DNA from 3 places in the Thiomonas arsenitoxydans genome. Region 3 is predicted to be linked to each of the others. Evidence: predicted binding sites of a transcription regulator. Region 3 holds the regulator's gene; each other region holds the start of a gene.
The links. The regulator sigma-54, encoded in region 3, starts transcription at its own class of promoters, with help from an activator protein. The targets are predictions, from matches to a motif close to TGGCANGNAANCTGCTTT.
Positions count from the first base shown of each region.

Region 1: a site for sigma-54 is predicted at 6,102-6,119, ahead of adh (aldehyde dehydrogenase). Genes of this name have one in related genera too.
Region 2: a site for sigma-54 is predicted at 2,518-2,535, ahead of THI_RS05580 (ammonium transporter). Genes of this name have one in related genera too.

Region 1 covers NC_014145.1:492,758-500,095, reverse strand. Annotated here, with positions in the region: gene THI_RS02295 (TonB-dependent receptor family protein) at 1-720, opposite strand, end outside; gene THI_RS18280 (c-type cytochrome) at 888-2,099, opposite strand; gene THI_RS02285 (PQQ-dependent dehydrogenase, methanol/ethanol family) at 2,152-3,831, opposite strand; gene THI_RS18275 (DUF779 domain-containing protein) at 4,006-4,419, opposite strand; gene adh (aldehyde dehydrogenase) at 4,523-6,043, opposite strand; gene THI_RS02275 (sigma-54-dependent Fis family transcriptional regulator) at 6,257-7,338, shown strand, end outside.
Region 2 covers NC_014145.1:1,206,872-1,214,209, forward strand. Annotated here, with positions in the region: gene panC (pantoate--beta-alanine ligase) at 1-272, opposite strand, end outside; gene panB (3-methyl-2-oxobutanoate hydroxymethyltransferase) at 294-1,154, opposite strand; gene THI_RS05570 (segregation and condensation protein A) at 1,241-2,089, opposite strand; gene THI_RS05575 (DUF3460 family protein) at 2,130-2,327, opposite strand; gene THI_RS05580 (ammonium transporter) at 2,567-3,766, shown strand; gene THI_RS05585 (alkaline phosphatase D family protein) at 3,778-5,166, opposite strand; gene THI_RS05590 (TonB-dependent receptor) at 5,190-7,338, opposite strand, start outside.
Region 3 covers NC_014145.1:3,205,508-3,212,845, reverse strand. Annotated here, with positions in the region: gene argS (arginine--tRNA ligase) at 1-9, shown strand, start outside; gene THI_RS15200 (peptidoglycan-binding protein) at 62-688, shown strand; gene THI_RS15195 (thiol:disulfide interchange protein DsbA/DsbL) at 724-1,389, shown strand; gene lptA (lipopolysaccharide transport periplasmic protein LptA) at 1,512-2,147, shown strand; gene lptB (LPS export ABC transporter ATP-binding protein) at 2,225-2,998, shown strand; gene THI_RS15180 (RNA polymerase factor sigma-54) at 3,005-4,525, shown strand; gene THI_RS15175 (COG4705 family protein) at 4,646-5,467, shown strand; gene THI_RS15170 (CYTH and CHAD domain-containing protein) at 5,453-7,009, opposite strand; gene THI_RS15165 (UDP-2,3-diacylglucosamine diphosphatase) at 7,139-7,338, shown strand, end outside.

The sequences.
Region 1 (7,338 bases), 1.0 Mb from region 3:
GCGGGTATTGAACTTCAAGATGGCGGGGTCGACCTGGCGCGGGTTCTGCTGCAACTCGGCGCGTGTCAGCCCAGCCGGGTCGAGCGCGTCCTGGTTCAGTGCGTTGAACACCAGGCTGAACTGGTCGTCGGCGTGCGGGTTCCAGTGCAGGACGCCGTTGAACTGGCGTCGCGTGGCGGCGCTGTGCTGGCGCCAGCCGTCGGTGCGAAAGTCGGTGAGACCGGCAATGCCGCTTACGCCACCACTGACGCCGCCGCCGATCAGGGTGGTCTGGTGCGAGCCCCAGTCACCTGCCCAGGTGCGCAGGCTCAGACTGGGAGGTTCGGGCGGGTCGCGGGTGTACGCCTGAATCACGCCACCGGCGGCGTTGCCGTAAAGCGCGGCGAACGGGCCCTTGATGATCTTCATACCGCCCAGGGTGGGCAGGTTGATGATCTGCGACTGGCCCTGGCCGTCAGGCATGGTCAGGGGAATGCCGTCCAGGGTCATGTACACCCCCTGCACGCCGAAGGGTGCGTCAGCACCAAACCCGCGAATGGACAGTTGCATGTCCTGGGCGTAGTCCTGCCGGTTGTTGACAATGAGCCCAGGGACCTGTCCCAGGCTCTCTGACAGGTTGACCTGGGGCTGGCCCTGCGTCAGCGCCCGCTGCCCCAGGATGCTGATGGTCGAGGGCAGCGATACAGCATTAGCGCCGTACGCCACCCCTTGAACCGTCACCGGGGCAAGTTGTTGCGCAGCAATCAAGGGCCGAGTCGAACTAGAGTCTGCCGATGGCACAGTAACGACAACCTGCGAAGCAGCCTTGGCCTCGCTCTGCTGAACGCTAAAAACTACAGCGAAACCCGCCCAGAACGCCAGAGCCTTACCCTTCCTTGATTGACGCTTCATTGGACGAAGGAATCGAATTCTTGCTGATCGTCCTGCACAGCGCTGGGGTCTAGTTTCTTGCCATTGGGCATATACCCGTTTGCGTGCAACAAAAATGCCATTATGTCTGCATATTGTTTTGGCTTGAGCTTACCAGGCTTGTCTGCCGGCATATTGGTCATCATGTAAAGAAAAATTCCACCGATCGTCATGGTCGAATTATTCGTTGGAGCGAACCCAGGTCCCTTCAATGCAGGCGCAGTATGGCCCTGTAGGTTATCTCCATGGCACTGAGCGCATTCGGCCGCATACAGTTTTTTCCCAGGGCCGACCTGACTCTGGGCGAAATTTGCTTGATTCCCTGTGGATCCGCCATTGTCGGAAACGTCGATCAGTCTGTAGCCATTTTTTATATTTCCGGCCTTATAGACAAACACCGCAGGCTGTATCGAGCCCACACCAGCTGAAGAAATAGTTGCCGCATGCGAAGCTATCGCCCAAGGCTTGACCATTTTTTGAAAAGCGACATCGTTCGAAAGCCGCCCCAACGCCCTCGAAATTTTCGAAATCAATATTGTATTCCTGGCATCGGCCACAAAACTAAGATGCCAATTTGAAACCTTGGATTTTGTCGTCATCAGCGAAAAATGGACGCTATGATGCGAATTTTCGTATTTTAGAAGGCTTGGATACCAGCCAATTCCATACTCTGCCTTACCGCTCACCACAGCATCAATCACATCCTTGGTCGTATTTTCTACATCGAAATTCTTGTCCCCTTCCTCTGCGGCGATGAGTTGCCCTGGTGTTTCGTAGGCCACCGCAACAGTGCCACGACCATCGGCCGCCACCTTCGCATCGGGATTACTGAATTTAACGAATTCCACCGTCAAATAAGGAGCCGAAACAGCCATCCCGTTTTTGAACTGCAAATCCTCTTTCAATATAGGAATTCCAGAAAATACATCACATTTTGATTTCAGAAGCTCTGCTATAGCAAATTTGGATGTCGATCGATTGCCAAGATCCTTCGTCAAATCGACGGTCCGATAGGGTATAGATAAATCTTTAAATACCGCTCTGGCTACGTCAATGTCCAGTGACTTCGTTGGACTCAAGGGAAACGTGCATAACTTCACTGGATGGTTTTCCATGGCATGCGCCAGCGGCGCGACATAAAAAAACCCGACTGTGGACAGGATTGTAGCTGTCATTGTTAATCGCAACATTTGGAAATCCTTAAAATGGGGCGCCAGCGGCGCCCCTTGAAATCGATAGCCCTTAATTATTGAGGCTGAAAACATACAACGTGCCGCCACGAGGTACGTTCTTGGTCATGGTCGCCATTGGGCCGCCCCAAATCGGATTCGCACCACCATATCCGGCCAAAATTGCGACATACTCTTTTCCGTCCACCTCATACACAGAAGGTTGCGCAACGATTCCGCTTGCGAGTTTTGGGCTCTTCCAAAGCACCTTACCAGTCTTGGTTTCGAAAGCATAGAGATGGCCTTCTAGCGACCCCGTAAAGGCGATGCCGCTGGCTGTAGTGGTTACGCCACCGTTCCAAGGCATCTTGCTCCAATGTCCCCATACCTTCTTGCCGGTATTGACATCAATTCCCTGAACTTCGCCATACCCCTTGCTTCCCGGCTCAGGGTAGATTGAGAACCCTTCGCCCAAGTAGGGCAGCCCTTGCATATAACTAACCTTTGAACCCGTGTAAGTACCGCAAGCGTGCAACGAAGGAACGACGACAATATGCGTCTTCGGATCGTATGCCATTGACCACCAATTTTTGCCTCCGAGGAATTGAGGGCAGGTATGGATCGTCTCGCCTACCTTCGGATAGGACTTCGGATTATTAATTGACTCGCCCTCCTTGTTATAGCCAAGGACAGACGTTGTCTTAACAAACGGCTTTGCGTAAATCAACTTACCAGTTTTCTGATCTAGGGCGATAAAATATCCATTTCTGTCAGCATGAATAAGAGCATCGTATTCTTTGCCCTGGTAATTGATTTTCGCCCTGATTGCTGTATTTACGCCGTCATAATCCCAGGAGTCATGTTGTGTGTACTGGAAGTGCCATTTAATGTCCCCGTTCCCAGCGTTGATCGCCAATAGCGAGTCAGAATAGAGGTTTTTCCCGGGGCGAAGTTCTGCAAGCCAAGGCCCAGGGTTACCAACGCCCCAGTAAAGTGTTTGGTTTTCAGGATCGTACGTTCCGGTCAGCCATGCGGGAGAGCCCGAGTGCGTGTACATGCCCTTTGGCCAAGTGTCGCCGTATTTTTCATCGGGTGACGGCACTGTATATTTTTTCCAAACGGTGTCGCCAGTATGCGCATCAAGCGCCGCAATAAATCCGCGCGCGCCATATTCGCCTCCAGCACTGCCCACATAGATATTTCCATTAGCGGCGAGTGGCGCTAAGGAGAAAGCATAGCCAATGCCTGGATCAAAAAGTTGTTTCTTCCAGTTGATTTGGCCATCCTGTGCGTTAAAGGAAGCGACTTCGCCACTCAGCATTGCCACATATAAGCTATCCTTATATAAGGCCACGCCGCGGTTTACAACATCACAACATACTGTTTTGTAGGCAATTTGAGGGAGTTGTGGATCATAACTCCATAGCTTTTTACCTGTGGTGGCATCGAAGGCATACACGTGATCCTTAGGAGTCGTCACAAACATGAAATTTCCATTGACGATTGGTGTTGCCTCGAAACCTTGCGTTAGATCTGCCGGAAATTTGTGCGACCAAACCATTTTTAAGTTTTTGACATTCCTCGGGTCAATTTGTGTCGCTGGTGAATTACTTTCACCACCGTAGGAATGATAGTACGTCAACCAATCCGTACTTTTGTGTGCGTCATCAAGCCTCTGCTGTGTGACTGCCGGGTACTCTGTCGTTGCAGCTGGCGCATACCCAATAGACAGGCAGAAAACGGCCAATGTCATACTCAATAATCTTGCATTTCCGCTATTCTGAATTAGCATTTCTTGCTCCTTACGTGATGGATTAAATTATAAAAAATCTGCAGTCAGCCGCCACAGTCGTGTTTAACGCACTCGATGAACAACTAAAGATCAACTAGGGAGTTCCCTTATAATTTATTTTAAATTCTTCGTTTACTAGATGCGGCCCTCCTTTTTCAAAATTTCCCATTCGTCCTCTCCAAAAATTCGAGATCGTGTAAGGAAACGTAGCCCCGTTGCACCCTCAAGGGAAAACATCCCTCCTCGACCAGGAACAACGTCAATAATGAGCTGGGTATGCTTCCAATATTCAAACTGAGCAAATCCAATATAGAATGGTACCCCGCCGATCACGCCCAAAAGTCGGTCAGCATCCCCAACAAAAAACTCTCCCGCAGGAAAGCACATCGGAGCGCTGCCATCACAACAGCCGCCTGACTGGTGAAACATCAAATCACCGTGGACCGCTTTGAGTTTGGCGATCAGTTCTAGCGTCGCTGGGGTTGCCACGACTTGCGGGACTGTCAATGCTGTCGCGGATGGGTTTCGCAAGATGTGCTCGGTGTTCATTACTGGGCATCCGTAAGGCGTGATACGTTGCTGCGTGCGAAATGCAAGGGCTGCTGTTCGCCTGAGTCGCCACTCGCGTTAGCGCGCAGCCACGTGGCGCTCTTCAAAAGAAGCCCAGTTTGCTTTCGCTGTAGCTCACTAGCAGGTTCTTGGTCTGCTGATAATGGTCGAGCATCATCTTGTGGTTTTCGCGTCCGATACCCGATTGCTTGTAACCACCGAATGCCGCATGGGCAGGGTAAAGGTGGTAGCAATTCGTCCAGACGCGGCCAGCCTGGATGCCGCGGCCCATGCGGAACGCCCGATTCATGTCGCGCGTCCAGACCCCCGAGCCCAGTCCATACAGCGTGTCATTAGCGATTTCCAGTGCTTCTTCCTCGTCCTTGAAGGTGGTAACGGACAGGACAGGGCCGAAGATCTCCTCCTGGAAAATGCGCATTTTGTTGTTCCCTTTGAAGACCGTGGGCTTGACGTAATAGCCGCCTTCGAGGTCTCCCGGGAGTTTGTTGCGCTCACCGCCAATCAGCACCTGGGCACCCTCCTGTTTGCCAATGTCGAGATATGAAACGATCTTCTCCAGTTGCTCGCTTGACGCCTGCGCGCCGATCATGGTGTCCATATCCAGCGGATTTCCCTGCTTGATTGCTGCTACGCGCTTGATTGCGCGCTCCATGAATCGGTCATAGATCGACTCCTGGATCAACGCGCGCGACGGGCAGGTGCAGACTTCACCCTGGTTGAGCGCGAACATCGCGAAGCCTTCAAGCGCCTTGTCGAAGTAGCCATCGTCCTTGTCCATCACATCGGCAAAGAAGATGTTCGGCGATTTGCCACCCAGTTCCAGTGTCACGGGAATCAGGTTCTGGCTCGCATACTGCGAAATCAGGCGGCCGGTGGTCGTCTCGCCCGTGAAGGCGATCTTGCCGATGCGGCTGCTCGATGCCAATGGCTTGCCCGCTTCCAGGCCGAAGCCGTTGACCACGTTGAGGACGCCCGGAGGCAGGAGGTCCCCGACCAATTCCACGAGCACCAGGATGGACACCGGCGTTTGCTCGGCGGGCTTGAGCACAACGCAGTTTCCCGCAGCCAACGCGGGCGCCAGTTTCCAGACTGCCATCAGAATCGGAAAGTTCCAGGGAATGATCTGCCCAACCACGCCGATCGGCTCGTGGTAGTGGTAGGCGTAGGTGTCATGGTCAATCTCGCTGATGCCACCTTCCTGGGAACGCACGCACGACGCGAAATAGCGGAAGTGATCGACAGCGAGGGGCAGATCCGCCAGCGTTGTTTCGCGGATGGGTTTTCCGTTGTCCCAGGTCTCGGCGGCAGCCAGCATGGGGAGATTGGCTTCCATACGGTCGGCAATCTTGTTCAGGATATTTGCCCGGTCCGTGGGCGATGTGCGGCCCCAGGCTCCTTTAGCCTTGTGCGCCGCATCGAGCGCATGTTCGATATCGGGTGCGGTCGAACGCGGGATCTCGCAGAACGGCCTGCCAGTAACGGGCGAAATGTTTTCGAAATATTGGCCACCGGCAGGGGCAACCCATTCGCCGCCAATGTAGTTGCCGTAACGCTTTTTGAAGGCAACAGCGGTACCAAACTTACCGGGTTCAAGCATATCCATGAAGGTCTCCTGAGATTGTTGGGAAAAGCGCTGCGCTGCAGATGCAGTGCTCTCATCGTTATCAGGAACCGTGCCAACACCGTCTCTTACATCAAGATACATCTGAGGCGTTCAAGAACAAGCACTTAGATGAAGGCCTCCGGTGTTACCCGGAGACGGGCCCTCGCGCTGTATTCGCGATTCGCATCACTCAAGCGTCGCATCTTGCAACAGGTGACATGGCGGCTGTCGAGTGCGACACTTTGCCAATACAAGATTGGTTGCCACGACCTCGATGGCACGCCAGCTCAGGAGACAGACATGCACCAGTCCAGGCCAGTGGACAGCGCGGGAATCGCCACGCTGTCGACCACATTGCAGTTGGCGCGACAGCGTTTTTTTGAAGATGGAAGCGATCCGCAGGGCTCGGTGCCAGAGCTGATTGCAAGGTCATGGCGGCGGTGCTCTGCTCTGCCCTGCTCACTCAGTGGGACTCCCGAACCCCTGGCGCAAGAGGCGTTGTTAGCCCGGCGCGACGCGCAGGGGCAGCTGCGCCGACACGCGCTGCCCGAGCTGGAGGCTTTGGCCGAAGCGCTGTCACCCTCACGGGTGATGGTGCTGCTGGCCGACCCACAGGGCATGATTCTCGATGCAGCGGGATCCGATGTGTTCATGAACAAGGCCCAGCGCGTGGCGTTGATGCCAGGCGTCGAATGGTCCGAAGTCCAGCGGGGGACCAATGCGATTGGTACGGCGCTGACGGAATGCTCGCCGATCACCGTTCTTGGACTCCAGCATTACCTCGAACAAAACGGCGCCTTGGGCTGCACCGCCGCACCGCTGCTGGGCTCGGAAGGGCAGGTTCTGGGCGTGCTGGATGTTTCGGGCGATCCGCGCTGCATTCAAGCCCAGACTGTGGGTCTTGTGCGCATGGCAGGGCAGATGATCGAACACCGCATGGCGATGGACAATTGTCCTGCGCATACCGAAATCCTGCGCTTTGCACGCGACCCGGCCCTGATCGGCTCACATCGCGAAGCTCTACTGTGGATCCGAAATGCAACGATTGTCGGCGCCAATCGCGCCGCGATGCGCGCCCTCGGGATGACGTTCGAACAGTTGCGTGGCCGATTTGTCGATGATCTGTTTAGCGCCTTGCCTGCGACCGACCGGGAGCAGTTTGAACTCGCTCTTCACCCCTGGCTCGTACGGCCAGGGCAATCAGCATCGTGGGCTTCAGGCTGGGTCGGTCCCAAGAGCGCCTCGAATCGCCTCACCCTGGCCGTTGAGCAAGAATCCACAGAGCAGGTCCGCCA
Region 2 (7,338 bases), 1.7 Mb from region 3:
TCGTCAGGGGCGAACAGCAGGTCGCAGCCGGCGTCGGCCAGCAGCGCCGCGTCGTGCGGCAGGGTGCGCGGGTAGCGGTCGAAGTCTTCGTTCGGCCCGAACTGCAGACGGTTGACGAAAATGCTTGCCACCACCGGGACGTTTTCCTGCCGCGCGCGGGCGATCAGGCCCAGATGCCCGGCGTGGAGATTGCCCATGGTGGGTACCAGGGTCCAATCGGGGTGCGGCTCGAGCGCGGCGCGCAGGTCGGCAACGGTGTGGACGGTCAGCATGGGCAAGGGCGGGAGGAAGAATCAGGCGGCATAGCCGTGCAGGGCCTCGTCGGGGAAGGTGCCTTGTTTGACGGCTTCAACATAGCCGCGCACGGCGTCGAGAAGGCTGGGCGCGCCCTGCATGAAGTTGCGCACAAAGCGCGGTTTGGGGCTGCGGGTGATATCGAGCATGTCGTGCAGCACCAGCACCTGGCCGTGGGTGCGCGCACCCGCGCCGATGCCGATGGTGATGCCGGGATAGGCCGCGCTGATCTGCGCCGCCACATCGGAGGGCACGAGTTCGAGCACCAGCATGGCCGCGCCCGCAGCGCCAACTTCGGCCGCATGACGGCGCAGGGTGTCGGCCGATTGCGCGTCGCGGCCCTGAATGCGGTACCCGCCGAGTGCGTGCACGCTCTGCGGCGTGAGGCCGAGGTGGGCGCACACCGGAATGCCGCGCTCCACGAGGGCGGCGATGACGGGCGCGGTCCAGCCGCCGCCTTCGAGCTTGACCATCTGCGCACCGGCCTGCATTAGCGCCACGCTGCTGGCCACGGCTTGCTCGACTCCGCCCTGGTAGCTGCCGAAGGGCAGATCGGCAATGAGCCAGGCGCTGCGATTGCCGCGCGCCACGCACTGCGTGTGATAGACCATTTGTTCGAGCGTGACGGGCAGGGTGGAGCCATGGCCCTGCATCACCATGCCCAGCGAGTCGCCCACCAGCAGGCAATCCACCCCGGCGGCGTCGAGCAGGCTGGCGCTGGCCGCGTCGTAAGCGGTGAGCATGGCGATTTTTTCACCGGCCTCACGTATGGCGCGCAGGCGGTGCAGGGTGAGCGGTTTGCGCGGGGCGCTATCACTGCGGGATGGAGCGCCGTAGGGAGCGGGAGAGTCTGCTGACATGGCTTGAGCTCAGGTGGAAACCGGGGCATTATGCCCGCGCCGGGTTGGTTTTTGCGAACGAGCGTTCGATTCCCAGCCTGGCGACATCAACTCGGGGTGTAAGCCAGCCGCACATAAAGCGGGGCGAAGGCTTCGGCCTGGGTGATTTCCACCAGCGCTTCCCGGGTGAGTTCGAGCAGCGCCACCAGTGTGACCACGGCGACGGGCACGCCCTGTGCGGGGTCGAACAGTTCGTGAAATTCGAGGAAGCGCTTGCCTTGCAACTGGCGCAGCACGCGGCTCATGTAGTCGCGCACCGAAAGCTGCTCGCGGGTGATCTTGTGGTGGGTATGCAACTTGGCGCGCTTGAGAATGTCGCTCCACGCCTGTTGTAGTTCGTCGGCCGCCACCTCGGGCAGGCGCGGTGCGGCGTCGCGGTCGAACAGCACTTGCGCACGCCAGAAGTCGCGTCCGAGCACGGGCAGGGCGTCGAGCTGCTGCGCGGCGAGCTTGAAGCGTTCGTATTCCAAGAGCCGGCGCACGAGTTCGGCACGGGGATCTTCGGGCTCGGCGCCGGGCTCGGTGGGCGGCCGCGGCAGCAACATGCGCGACTTGATCTCGATGAGCATGGCCGCCATCAGCAGATATTCGGCGGCCAGCTCCAGATTGTGTCGGCGGATTTGCTCGACATAGCTCAGATACTGCGCCGTGACCTGCGCCAGCGGAATGTCGAGGATGTTGAAGTTCTGCTTGCGGATGAGGTAGAGCAGCAGATCCATCGGCCCTTCGAAGGCTTCGAGAAAGACTTCGAGCGCATCGGGCGGGATGTAGAGGTCTTGCGGCAGCTCGAACAGCGGCTCGCCGTACAGCCGCGCGACCGCCATGCCATCGACCGTGGCCGGGGTGCTGTCCACCGCCGGAGACATCAGCGCGGCGTCGCCGGGCGCGGCGGTCATGGAATGGCCTGCAGCGAAGCTCGCCACGCTCGGGGCGACTTCAGTGACTGCCGTAAACGTAGGCTTTCTGCGGCACGCGGGCCGCCTGGAATTCCCGGGTCAGCTCGGGGTTTTGCGGTTTGTCCCAAAGACGGGCACGCCCTTCTTTTTGCTTGGCCTCAAGCTGCGGATCGCTGTGCTTCAGATCCTGGATGAAATGCGTCACTTCAGAAACGTAAGGTTTGACTTTGAAAGGCATGGACGTTCTCGAATGGAAACCGCAGGAGGAACAAATAGCCCGTCATTCTAAGCAAGCGGCTGCTCTGATCGATGCGCCCGAATACGGTGCGCAACGCCTTGATATGGTGCGAACCGAGCCCTGTCATGCACCGAAAATGCGCAGTTTGTGAGCGGTTGTGAACCCAACAGGGGCACCGTGCGCCATTTATGGGCACGAAGTTTGCTGTATCTATCTCACTCTTATCAGGAACCCCAACCATGCAAGACGCCTCCAGTGGAAATGTGTTGTTCATCCTTCTCGGCGCCATTCTGGTGCTCGCCATGCACGCCGGGTTCGCCTTTCTTGAGCTGGGCACGGTGCGCAAGAAAAACCAGGTCAACGCGCTCTCCAAAATCATCACCGACTTTTCCGTCTCGGCGATTGCCTACTTTCTGCTCGGCTACGGCATCGCCTACGGTCATCATTTTCTCGTGGGCGATGACGTGCTCACCCGCGACCATGGCTATGAGCTGACCCGCTTTTTCTTTTTGCTGACCTTCGCCGCGGCCATTCCCGCCATCATTTCCGGCGGCATTGCCGAGCGCGCCAAGTTCTGGCCCCAACTCATTGCCACCTTCACCATCGTCGCCTTCGTCTACCCGTTTTTCGAGGGCATTGTGTGGCACGGCAATCTGGGCATTCAGGCATGGTTGCAGTCCACTTTCGGCGCGCCCTTTCACGACTTCGCCGGCTCGGTAGTGGTGCATGCGATGGGCGGCTGGATCGCGCTGCCCGCCGTGCTCTTGCTCGGGCCGCGTCGCGGCCGCTATCACGCCAACGGGCAGATATCGGCGCATCCGCCGTCGTCCATCCCATTCCTGGCGCTGGGTTCGTGGATACTGATCGTGGGCTGGTTCGGCTTCAACGTGATGAGCGCGCAAAAGCTCGACCAGATCAGCGGTCTGGTGGCGGTGAACTCGCTCATGGCGATGGTGGGCGGCACCCTGGCGGCGCTGGCCGCGGGCAAAAACGACCCCGGCTTTCTGCACAACGGGCCTTTGGCCGGTTTGGTGGCGGTGTGCGCGGGCTCAAACGTGATGCACCCGCTAGGCGCGCTGGTGGTCGGCGCGGTTGCCGGGGCGCTGTTTGTCTGGATGTTCACCCTGACGCAAAACCGCTGGAAGATCGACGACGTGCTGGGCGTCTGGCCGCTGCACGGCCTGTGTGGCACCTGGGGCGGCATTGCCGCGGGCATTTTCGGCATGAAGGCGCTGGGCGGGCTGGGCGGGGTGTCGCTGGCCTCGCAGATCGTCGGCACGCTGATGGGCATCACAGTGGCCCTGATCGGCGGCTTCGTGGTCTATGGCGTGCTGAAAAAGACCCTCGGTATCCGCCTCGACGCCGAAGAGGAATTCAACGGCGCCGACCTCTCCATCCACCGCATCAGCGCCACCCCGGAGCGCGAGGCGTCGTGGTGAGGCGAAAGGTTCTAGCCCCAGCCCAGGTCGGCCAGCGCCAGGGTGTGCGACCACAGCAGCTTGCCGCCGACGTTCTTGGCTTGCAGCTCCAGCCGCCGCTCCTTGCCCTCGCCGCTGAATTTGAGCACGCCGTAGTTGCGCTCAGCGACTAGCGTGCCGGGTACGCGGTTGGGATTGCCGTCGCCTTTGGCCGGCCCGGAATTCAGCGGTGAGCAGGTGAACTCCACCAGCGGATAGTCGCGCTTGCCGCCGTAGGCCGGGCGCGGATACCGGATCAGCTCGGTGATGTGCCGGTCTCCCGAGAGAAACAACAAGCCGGGGATGCGGTATTGCTGCAGCCAGCCGAGAAATGCGGCGCGTTCTTCGGGAAACTGGTTCCAGCCCTCGTAAGCGTCGTCGTCGTTGAAAAACTGGCCGCCGGCGGCGACGATCTTGAAGCGGGCGCGCGAGAACAGCAGGGCGTTGCGCAGCCAGCGCATCTGCGCCGGGCCGAACATCACCTTGCCGCGGTCACCTGGGCTGGTGGCGTCTGCGCTGCGCCACCAACGATCATCGAGCAGAAAAATATCGGCATCGGCGATGCTGGTCTTAGTGAACACTCCGGCGACGTCGCCAACGCCATACGTCGGGTTGGCCCAATAGGTTTTGAACAGATCGAGCGAGGCGTTCTTGAACTCGAAACTCGCATCGCTGTCGTTCGGGCCGTAATCATGGTCGTCCCAGATCGCCACTTGCGGGGTTGAGCGTAAAAACGCATCCAGCGGAGCGAAGCCGCGCTGTTGGCGGTAGCGCAGCGCCATGCCTTGCGGGCTCTGACAATCCACCTCGCGGTAATAGAGGTTGTCGCCCAGCCACACCATCAGATCGGCGCCTTCCTGCGTCATCGGCTCATAAATTTCGTAGCCGCCGCCATAGGGCTGGCCCGGCCGGTCGAACAGCGGGTCGTTCAGATATGCGCAAGAACCCGTCAGGAGGGTGACATCGGGCGGCGGTGAACGAAACTGCCAGATGGGCTGCGTGCGCACGACGAGGGTGCGATTCGCAGCCGGTTTGCCATTGACCCAGGCCACAGCACGGTAGCGCGTGCCGGGAGAGAGATCGTCCATGACCAGATGAGCGCAGAACTGCCCTGCCGCATCGGTGCGAACCGACGCGGAGCGCTTTTTCTCGCCGGGCTGATTCTCTGGGGCATACTCCAACGCCACTTCGGCTGCGCCGGGCGTCTGCACCCAGATGAGGGCAGAGCGTGCAGCCACATAGCCCTGCATCGGCCCGGCGTAGAGCACGCCGGGGGCGGCTGGTTCAGCCCAGGCTGCAGGAAAGGGCCATTGCCCGGTGGCCAGCAGCGCGGAAGTCACCAGACCGCCCCGCAAGAATGCGCGGCGGGTCGGAGGGATCAACGCGGTCTTCGGCGCCGCGCCCATCAGAACTGCGCCTCCAGGCTGAGGTAGTAGCTGCGTGGCAGGTTGTATTTGATGAGCGGGTCTTTGGCGCTGCCCGGAAAGCCGGTGCTGTATTTAGTGATGTAGCGCTTGTCGAACAGATTGTTCACATTGAAGCCCACGCTGACTTTTTGCAGACCCAAGCCGCGCACCGTGTCGCCGCCCTTCCAGGTGTAGCGCAGCGAGGCATCGGCGATGGTGTGCGCCGGAATGGGGGACTTGAAGTCCGTCCAGTAAGCCTCGCTGGTGTGGCGCACGCCCAGCTTGGCTCGCCACGGGCCGACGGTGTAGATGCCGCCCAGCGCCATCGTGGAGTGTGGCGAATACGGCATGGGCACCTTGGCCGAGGTGAACTGCGCGTTGAGCAGCCCCAGGTTGGCGTAGGCCGACCAGTTTTTGTCGATCTGGAAATTGTTCTGCCAGGCGATGCCCTCATTCACAGCCTTGCCCACGTTGGCCAGAATGGAGATGGACTGGGTGGCGCCGGGCGGCGTGTAACTGAAACTCTGGATGTAGTCGTCGAAGTTGACGCGGAATACATCCACGCCGCCGCTCCACATGCCGAAGTCGTAGATCACGCCAGCGTCGTAGGTCGTGGCCTTTTGCGGGGCGAGATCAGGGTTGTAGGTGCCGGTGTAGTACTGGTTGTATTGCGGCGGATTGCTGTTGCGGGTGTAGTTGGCGTAAACGTTGATGCCCTGTGCCAGCTTGTAGTTCACGCCGAGAGAGGGCATGGTGGTCGAGAAGCTGGAGCTGTACTGCCCCGCAGTACCCTTGGATTTGGCGACTGCCGCATAGTCGATGAAGTCGCGTTCGGTTTTGAGGTATTTCAGTCCGGCCTGCAGGGTCAGGCGGTCGGTGGGCTTGAAGGTAAAGTTGAAATAGGGCTCGTAGAGTTTGGTTGAGACCGGTTCCTTGTACACCGAACCCAGATACTGACCCGTGGTGCTGCTGATGAACTGCTGGTCGTGCGTGGTGTCGTTCTTGTTGAACCAGATGCCAGCTTCCAGCCCCAGGTTGTCGGTAATGGGCGTGGTCAGCTTGAAAATATTGCCCCAGCGCCGGGTGTCGTTGATGCCATGCGACATGAACAGGCCGCCCACTGGCGCCTTGACCGAGCCATACACCCCATTGGGCTGCAGCAGGTTGTAGGTGCTGTTGGTGTAAGCGCCGCCGCTGTAGCCGTTGCCCCGGTAGTAATAAAGCTGGTTGGAGACGGTGACCTTGCCGAAGGTGGCTTCGTATTTGGCATAGGTCAGCCAGTTTTGATATTGGTTGTAGTTGTAGGTGGGCGAGAGACCGTTTTGTTTGCCATTGACGACCGGGTCGCCGCGATAGACGTTGCAGGTGTCGCCATATTTGGCGTAGTCGGCCTTGGTGCAACCGCCGTAGTAATTGAACTTCTGGTTGTTCTGGGTGTAGAACAGGGTCAGCGCGCCGGTGCCGAGTTGGGTCACGCTCTTGAACAAGTATTGCTTCTGGTCGCTGGGCGTGTTGTCGAAATAGCCGTCGCTGTGGGTTTTGTTCGCGTAGAACCACAGCGAAGTCGGGGCGCCGCTATTGGCGCCGAGCAGCCCGGAGTTGACCAGGGTGCCGAAGTTGTATTTGCCGAAGGAGCCGTATCCGCCGAGCAGGGAAACAGAAGGTTTGGCGCTCGGGTTCAGCGAATAGGTCTCGACCGAGCCGCCAAATGCGGCCAGACCCGGAATGGCGGCTGAAGCGGCTCCCGGAAAATATCGCGTCCCCGCGATCAGGCGTGTGGGGATGAACTCGTTGGTGTAGAAGGCGTAGCTGCCGTTGTCGTTCAGCGGTATGCCGTCGAGTGTCCAGTTGATGAGATTCTGTCCGAAGCCGTTGATGTACACCGTGTCGCCGTTCATGCTGTCGCCATCGCTGCTGACGACCACATTGGGCATGTTTTCCAGCCCGCGGGTGAACGAGTCGGTGGGGTCGAGCGACTGAAACTGGCCGGCAGTGATTTCGGTTTGGGCCTGTGTGGCCTCAGGGTTGAACTGCTGGATGGTGTTGAGCTGGCTTTCGGGGATGACGGTTACCGTGCCCGATGGCGCTTTGAGGAAAAAGCTGTCCCCCGGCTTTGTGGCGCTGGTCTGTCCTTGCGCCTGCACTTCG
Region 3 (7,338 bases):
CGCATGTAAGCGTCACGGCGCGTCCGCAGGGCTCCATCGACAACGCACACTCCTGTCTTCCATGTCTAAACGCACCACACTTCGCGGCCAGTTCGGCGGCACCGTGATCGGCCTGATCGCCGGCCTGGTCATCGGCCTGGGTATCGCACTCGGCGTTGCCCTCTACATCACCAAGGCGCCGCTGCCCTTCATGAATCGATTCCAGGAGCGCCCCGCCAGTGCGGCTTCCGGGGCCAGCAACTGGAATCCCAATCAGGGCTTGAGTGGCGCAACCGCAGCGCCGCCTGCGGGCAGCGGTTCCATGCCCGTGACGGTGGCGAGCAAGCCGCTGTCTCCTCAGGCGCTGGCCAAACTGGGGCAGCCCGCTGCGGGGGCCTCACAGGCGGCACTCGCGCCGACGACGGAAGGCGCGACAACCCCGGCCGCCCCAACCAAACCGGCCGCCCAAAGCCCCGTGCAGTATGTGCTGCAGGTCGGGGCGTACAGCACGCGCGAAGACGCCGAGCGTCAGCGCGCCAAGGTGGCTCTGATCGGTCAGGAGGCGCATGTGGACGAGCGCGTTGTCAACGGGCGCACCCTCTATCGCGTTCGAGTGGGGCCATTCACCTCGGCGCAGCAGGCCGAGCAGACGCAGAAACTTCTGGGCGATAACGGGGTTCAAACCGCCCTGATGCGCACCGGTTCATAAAACCCTATTCAGATCTTCAAACCAAAGGACGACTCATGTTTCAACGCTGGCTTACCGTGGTGTTCATGGTGTTTTCAATGGGCTTTCTTGCTGCGGGCGCGCAGGCGCAGACGCCCGCCAAGAGCAGCCCCTTCAACGAGGGTTTTGCCTACAACCGTCTGGCTGTGCCGCAGCCGGTGAGCCCGTCGGACAAAATCGTGGTGTACGAGTTTTTCTGGTACGACTGCCCGCACTGCGCCGACTTCGATCCCCTGCTCGAAGCCTGGCAGAAAAAACTGCCCGCCGGAGTGGTGCTCGAGCGCGTGCCCGTCGCTTTTTCTCCCCAGTTCGTGCCGCAACAGCACCTCTACTACGCACTGAAGGCGCTGGGCAAGCTCGACGATGCGATGCAGGCCAAGATTTTCAATGCCATCCACAAACAGCACATTCCTCTGGGCACGGCCGATCAGATGGCCAACTGGCTGGCACAGCAGGGCATTTCCAAAAAAGCGTTCCTGGATGCCTACAACTCGTTCGGCGTGAATGCGCAAGTCCGGCAGGCCACGCAAATGGTGACGGACTATCAGATCAGCGGGGTGCCGACCATGGCGGTTCAGGGCACCTACACCACTTCTGCGGCGCTGCCTGAAGCCAATAACAACAAGAAGGTGCTCGAGGTCGTGGACTACCTGATCAAGAAGGTGCAGGCGGAGAAGAAGTAAGCGCGTCGCCCTGCCACATCTCAACACTGCCCGCATACAGCGGGCAGTGTTTTTTGAGCCCCGCAAAATTGCTGCGAAATCGCCTGAACTGGCCCTAGAATGGCCCGACTAAAGCAAAACCCATGCCGATGAAACGAGTGGCCCGAATCCTGTTGTTGACCCTGCTGTGTGCGCCGAGCCTGGCGCTGCCCGTGCTTGCGGCGCAGACCGACCGGAACCAGCCGATTCACATCGAGGCCGACGCCATGCGCTACGACGACGTGCACCAGACCAGTGTGTTCACCGGCAACGTGGTTGTCACCAAGGGTTCTCTGGTGCTGCGCGCCGCCACGGTCGATGTGCGCCAGGCGCCGGACGGCTATCAGTACGCGACGGCGATCGCCGCGCCGGGCCAGTTGGCTACCTTCCAGCAACAACTCGATACCGCGCCCGGCCAGCCCACGCAAACCATGGACGGCGCCGCGCAGCGCATCGAATACGACGGCAAGACCGATGTAGTGACGCTGCGTGGCCAGGCCATGCTCAGCCGACTGATCGACGGCAAGCTGGCCGACCGCAGCCAGGGCAATGTGATTGCCTACAACCAGATCACCGATGTGTTCACCGTCGAAGGCGGTGCGCAGGGCGCCACGGCCACCAACCCTGGAGGGCGGGTGCGGGTGATGTTGACGCCGCAGCCCGCCGCCCCGTCCGCGCCGACGGCGCCCAAATCGCCTCCCGCGCTCAAAGTCGCCCCGAAGCTGGGGACACAGCCTTGAGCGTCCAGCCGCATTCCGCTGGACAGACCGTGGTGCGGGGCGGCCTGGAGCCCGTCGCCCCGGCGGAAGCCGCGCGCGTGCCTTCCACTCCGTCGTCCCGCGCGGCCACCGGCCCGGAGCTCGACGTTCAACATTTGCAGAAACGCTATGCCGGTCGGCAGGTGGTGCGCGACGTCAGCTTTAGCGTGCGCTGCGGCGAGGTGGTCGGCCTGCTGGGGCCGAACGGCGCGGGCAAGACCACGTCGTTCTACATGATCGTCGGCCTGGTGCGGCCCGACGCGGGGCGCATCCACATCGACGGCCAGGACGTGAGCGATTCTCCGATGCATCGCCGTGCGCGCATGGGGCTGTCGTATCTGCCGCAGGAGGCGTCGATCTTCCGCCGCATGACGGTGGCCGAGAACGTGAGGGCGGTGCTGGAGTTGCAGCGCGACGCGCAAGGGCGCCGCCTGGGCAGGGCCGAAATCCGCGAACGCGAAGATCATCTGCTGCGCGAACTGCACGTCGAACATCTGCGCGACAGCCCCGCCCCCGCGCTATCAGGCGGCGAGCGGCGGCGGGTGGAAATCGCCCGCGCGCTGGCCACGCAACCGCGATTCATCCTGCTCGACGAGCCGTTTGCCGGCATCGATCCGATTGCGGTCATCGAGATTCAGCGCATCGTGCAGTTCCTGAAAGAGCAGGGCATCGGCGTGCTGATCACCGACCACAATGTGCGTGAAACGCTAGGCATCTGCGACCGGGCCTGCATCATCAGCGAAGGGCAGGTGCTGGCGCAGGGCGATCCGCAATCCATCATCGACAACCCCGCGGTACGCAAGGTGTACCTCGGCGAAAACTTCCGCATGTAAGCCGCGATGAAGCCGTCGCTGAACCTGCGCCTGTCCCAGCATCTCGCACTCACGCCGCAGTTGCAGCAGTCCATCCGGCTGCTGCAACTCTCCACCCTCGAACTCACGCAGGAAATCGAAGGCCTGCTCGAATCCAATCCCTTCCTCGAACCTGAAGAAGAGCAAGAGGCGCCCGCTGCCGCGCCGACATCCGAGTCGCCACCGCCTTTGGCGCCCGACCCGTCTCAGGCATCGGTCGAAGGGCATGACGCAGCCGCCGAGCCCGCCGCTGAGTTGCAACTCGACACGCAGGACTGGACGGCCAGCAGCGGCGAAACCGATCACGGTGCGGATACCGATGCCGACGCCGACTCCTGGGTCAGCTCAGGCCAGTCCGTCAGCGGGGGCGGGGGTGACGACGACGAATTCAGCGCGCTCGACATTGCCTCCGAACACCTCGATCTGCGCGACCACCTGCGCGGTCAGTTGGCCGGGCTTGCGCTGAGCGCCACCGACCGCGCGGCCGCCGAGGCCATCATCGACTCGCTCGACGACGACGGCTACCTGCCCGACACCCCGCTGGAACTGGCGCAGGCCCTCGCCCCCGCGGCAGACGCCGAGCAGCTCGAAGACCTGGCCGATGCGCTGACCACGGCCATGCGCCTGATTCAGAGCTTCGACCCGGCCGGTGTCGCCGCCCACGATTTGCCCGACTGTCTCTGCCTGCAGCTTCAGCGCCAAGCGTCTTGTCCCGTGCGCGAACTTGCCCTGCAGATTTGCCGCGGCGGTCATCTCGATCTGCTGGCCAAGCGCGACTGGCGCAAGCTCGAACGCCAGCTCGAAGCCGATGAAGCCGCGCTGCGCCTGGCGCAGCAACGCATCGCCCAACTCGACCCCCATCCGGGCAGCGCCTTCCGCCGCGATGCCGCGCAGGCCGTGACCCCCGATGTCATCGCCCGCAAGACCCCGCAAGGCTGGGTGGCGCAGCTCAACCCCGAGGTCATGCCCCGGCTGCGCGTGAACCAGATCTATGCCGACGCCATGCGCCGCGCCCGCGACAGCGGCGGCGCCATGCAGGGACAGCTTCAGGAGGCGCGCTGGTTCGTGAAAAACGTGCAGCAGCGTTTCGAGACCATTCAGCGCGTGTCGCAGACCATCGTCGAGCGCCAGCAACGGTTTTTCGACTTCGGCCCCGTGGCCATGCGGCCCATGGTGCTGCGCGAAATTGCCGACGAGCTCGGGCTGCACGAATCGACCATCTCGCGAGTGACCACGCAGAAGTTCATGCTCACGCCCTTCGGCACTGTCGAGCTGAAGTATTTTTTCGGCTCTGGCCTGAGCACCGAGGCCGGGGGCAACACCTCATCCACCGCGGTACGCGAACTCATCCGCCGCCTGGTGGCTGAAGAAGACAGCGCCAAACCCCTGTCGGACAGCGAACTCGCCGAACGCCTCACGCAGCAAGGCGTGCAGGTGGCGCGGCGCACCGTGGCCAAATACCGCGAAGCGCTGCGCATCGCCCCGGCGAATCTGCGCAAGAGCAGTTGAGGGCCCGCAGCCGCAAGCGGAGCCAGTCGCTCACCTTGCGCTAAGTCGTCCTCTCCAGAATGCCGGGGTCGCGCCGCACGCGACGCCACAACAACGCAAACGGTATTCAGGGAGTTCATCATGCAAAACGCAGTAAAAGCCGCGCAGCCCAGTTGGGCGCTGGCGGTCAAGGTTCCGGTCGTCATCACGCTTTACTTCTGGCTGATCAAAATCATGGCCACCACGGTGGGCGAAACCGCCGCAGACTATCTGGCGGTGGATCTGCATCTGGGCCTGGTCGCCACCAGCGCGGTGATGACCCTTTTGTTCATCGGTGTGCTGACGGCGCAGATGCGCGCCAGCCGTTACGTTCCCTGGCTTTATTGGTTGACGGTGACTCTCATCAGCGTCGTGGGCACCTTGCTGACCGACAATCTGACCGATCAGTTGGGCGTGCCGCTGCCGGTGAGCACCGCCCTGTTTGCGGTGGCCTTGCTGGCGACGTTTGCGATCTGGTGGGGCAGCGAGCGTGACCTGTCCATCCACAGCATTGCCACGCCAAAGCGAGAAGGGTTTTACTGGGCGACGATTCTGTTCACCTTTGCGCTGGGTACTGCCGGAGGCGATCTGGCCGCCGAGCGGCTGCAACTCGGCTATGCCTTGTCGGCCTTGCTGTTTGGCGGCGCCATTGCGCTGACGGCAGCGGCCTACTACCTCTTCAGGGCCAGTGCCGTGACCACGTTCTGGGTCGCTTACATCCTCACCCGCCCGCTGGGCGCGACCTTGGGTGACTGGTTGTCCAAACCCGGTGCCGAAGGAGGGCTCGGTCTGGGAACCATGGGCACCAGTGCCCTGTTCCTGGTCACGATTCTGGCCCTGGTGATTTACCTCACTGCGACACGGCGGGACCAGTTGCAGATAAGTTCAAGCCTAGGTTCAACCGCAAGTTCAACGCTCTCCTGACTTGCCGCGGGCGGCTTGGAGCGCGCGCTGCAAGCCGGTGCGGGCCTGCTTGAAGGCATCGCGCATGGCCTGTTCGCTGAACGCGTTGGGCTGTGACGGCGGAGTGCTTGGGTCGCTGCTCATCCAACGCGCCAGCCGGTGGGTGTCGAGCGCTTTGCCCAGGTCGGTTTGCAGGGCGCTGGTGAGTTTGAGCCAGGCCTTGCCTTCGTCGCCCAGCGACTGGCCGATCCAAGGGGCCAGCCATTCCAGCGCATAACGCAACTGCTTGGCGCGCAGGCGCAGGGCGTGCAGCGCGCTCCAGGGGGCGTCGATCGGTGTCGCGGCGAGGCCGTCCCAGATCGCCAGCAGTTCGGCCCAGCGCTGCGGGTGCAAATGCAGGTCGTCGCGGTGCAAGCGCAGCAGCCTGCGGGCCAGTTGTTCGGTGGACATCTCGGCGGCAATGATCTGGCTGCCGCTCCAGCACTCGGCCCAGCGCGTCTGCGCCAGCAGCACGCGGCCGAAGCGGGCGCTGCGCAGATAGGTCAGCAGGGCTTGAAGACGCGCCTCGCGGCGTTGGGCGAGACCGTCGCGTAGGGTGGCGTGTGTGCTGCCGGGCGCGCTGGCCTGTTCAAGGCAGACGTCGACATCGCGCACCGCGCCTAGCAGTTGTCCGGCCCAGCGCCATTCGTCGCGCAGCCAGCGGCAGGCCGCGCGTTGCGACTTCGGTCCCGTGGTCTGAAGCAGCCGCAGCAGCACCCGCAGTCGGCGCAACTGCAGCCGCATCTGGTGCACGGTTTCGGGCAGGGCTTTGTCGTGCAACAGATCGGCGCCGACGGCAATGACGGCCGTTGCCTGCTGCAGCACGTCGGCCACGGCCTGCCCGCCCTGTTCATGCGGAGGCAGTTCGCGAGCGAGCGCGGGCAGTTGCAGCGTGGCGGCGCCTGCGGCAATCGCTGCGAGCTGAACCTTGCTGATGGGCGAGATCAGCAGCGGCAGGTCTTGCGCCAGCGTCCACGCAAGGTCGAAAGCGTGGAGCCAATGGCCGCTGATGAACTCGATCTCCAGTTCGCTGATCAAGAGGCTGGGCGCGAGTGGGGTGACGCCGCCCAGCGCCTGGCCGTGATCGAGGCAGACCTCGAGTTGCGAGCCTTCCCAATCGACCAACCATAGGGTGCGCTGCACCCGGGTGCCGAGCACCGCCTGCAACTGGCTGGCGAGCGCATCAAGGTCGCCCAGGCGGGCCAGCGGCGTCTCGCTCAGGCGTTGCAGCGAGGCGGCGTCGGGCGTGTCGGCGTCGATGTCGAACTCCCATTCGCCGCGCGCGAGTTGCAGGCCCTGCGCCGGGCTGCTCTTGAGGGTGAGAATGCGCCGTCCGTCCCCCGGGTGCCGTACCCGCAAGGCCAGGCCCGCCTCGCGCAGGGCATGCGCTGGGGTATCGAAGTACCAGGTTTGCAGCGCCTGAACCCGGGGCGGCTGCGCCATCGATTGCAAGACCGGATGGCGGCGCACGGCGTCATGCAGGGCGGGATCGAGTCGGAATTTGAGTTCGCGTTCCTGGCTCATGGCGAGGGGGGTTCGAGGGAATGAAGCTGTCATTTGACCCGCTCGCTAGATGTGAAACAAGTCGCAGCGTCAATTGGGTAGCGATATTTTTCCGTGACGTTCACCAGATTGACACATTGAAGCTATGCAATGCGCGACATGGTGATCCAAACCCTGTCCCGAATGATGCGCAGCAGTGCCGTGATTCCGCAAGACGGCGCCACGGCGGAAACCCTGCGCGCGGCAGCTCACATCGACGCCCCGCAAGCCGGCGGTGAAGGCGAGCCGGAGTTGAAATGGCGCACCCTGTGGCTGTCCGACATTCATCTCGGCACGCGCGACTGCAAGGC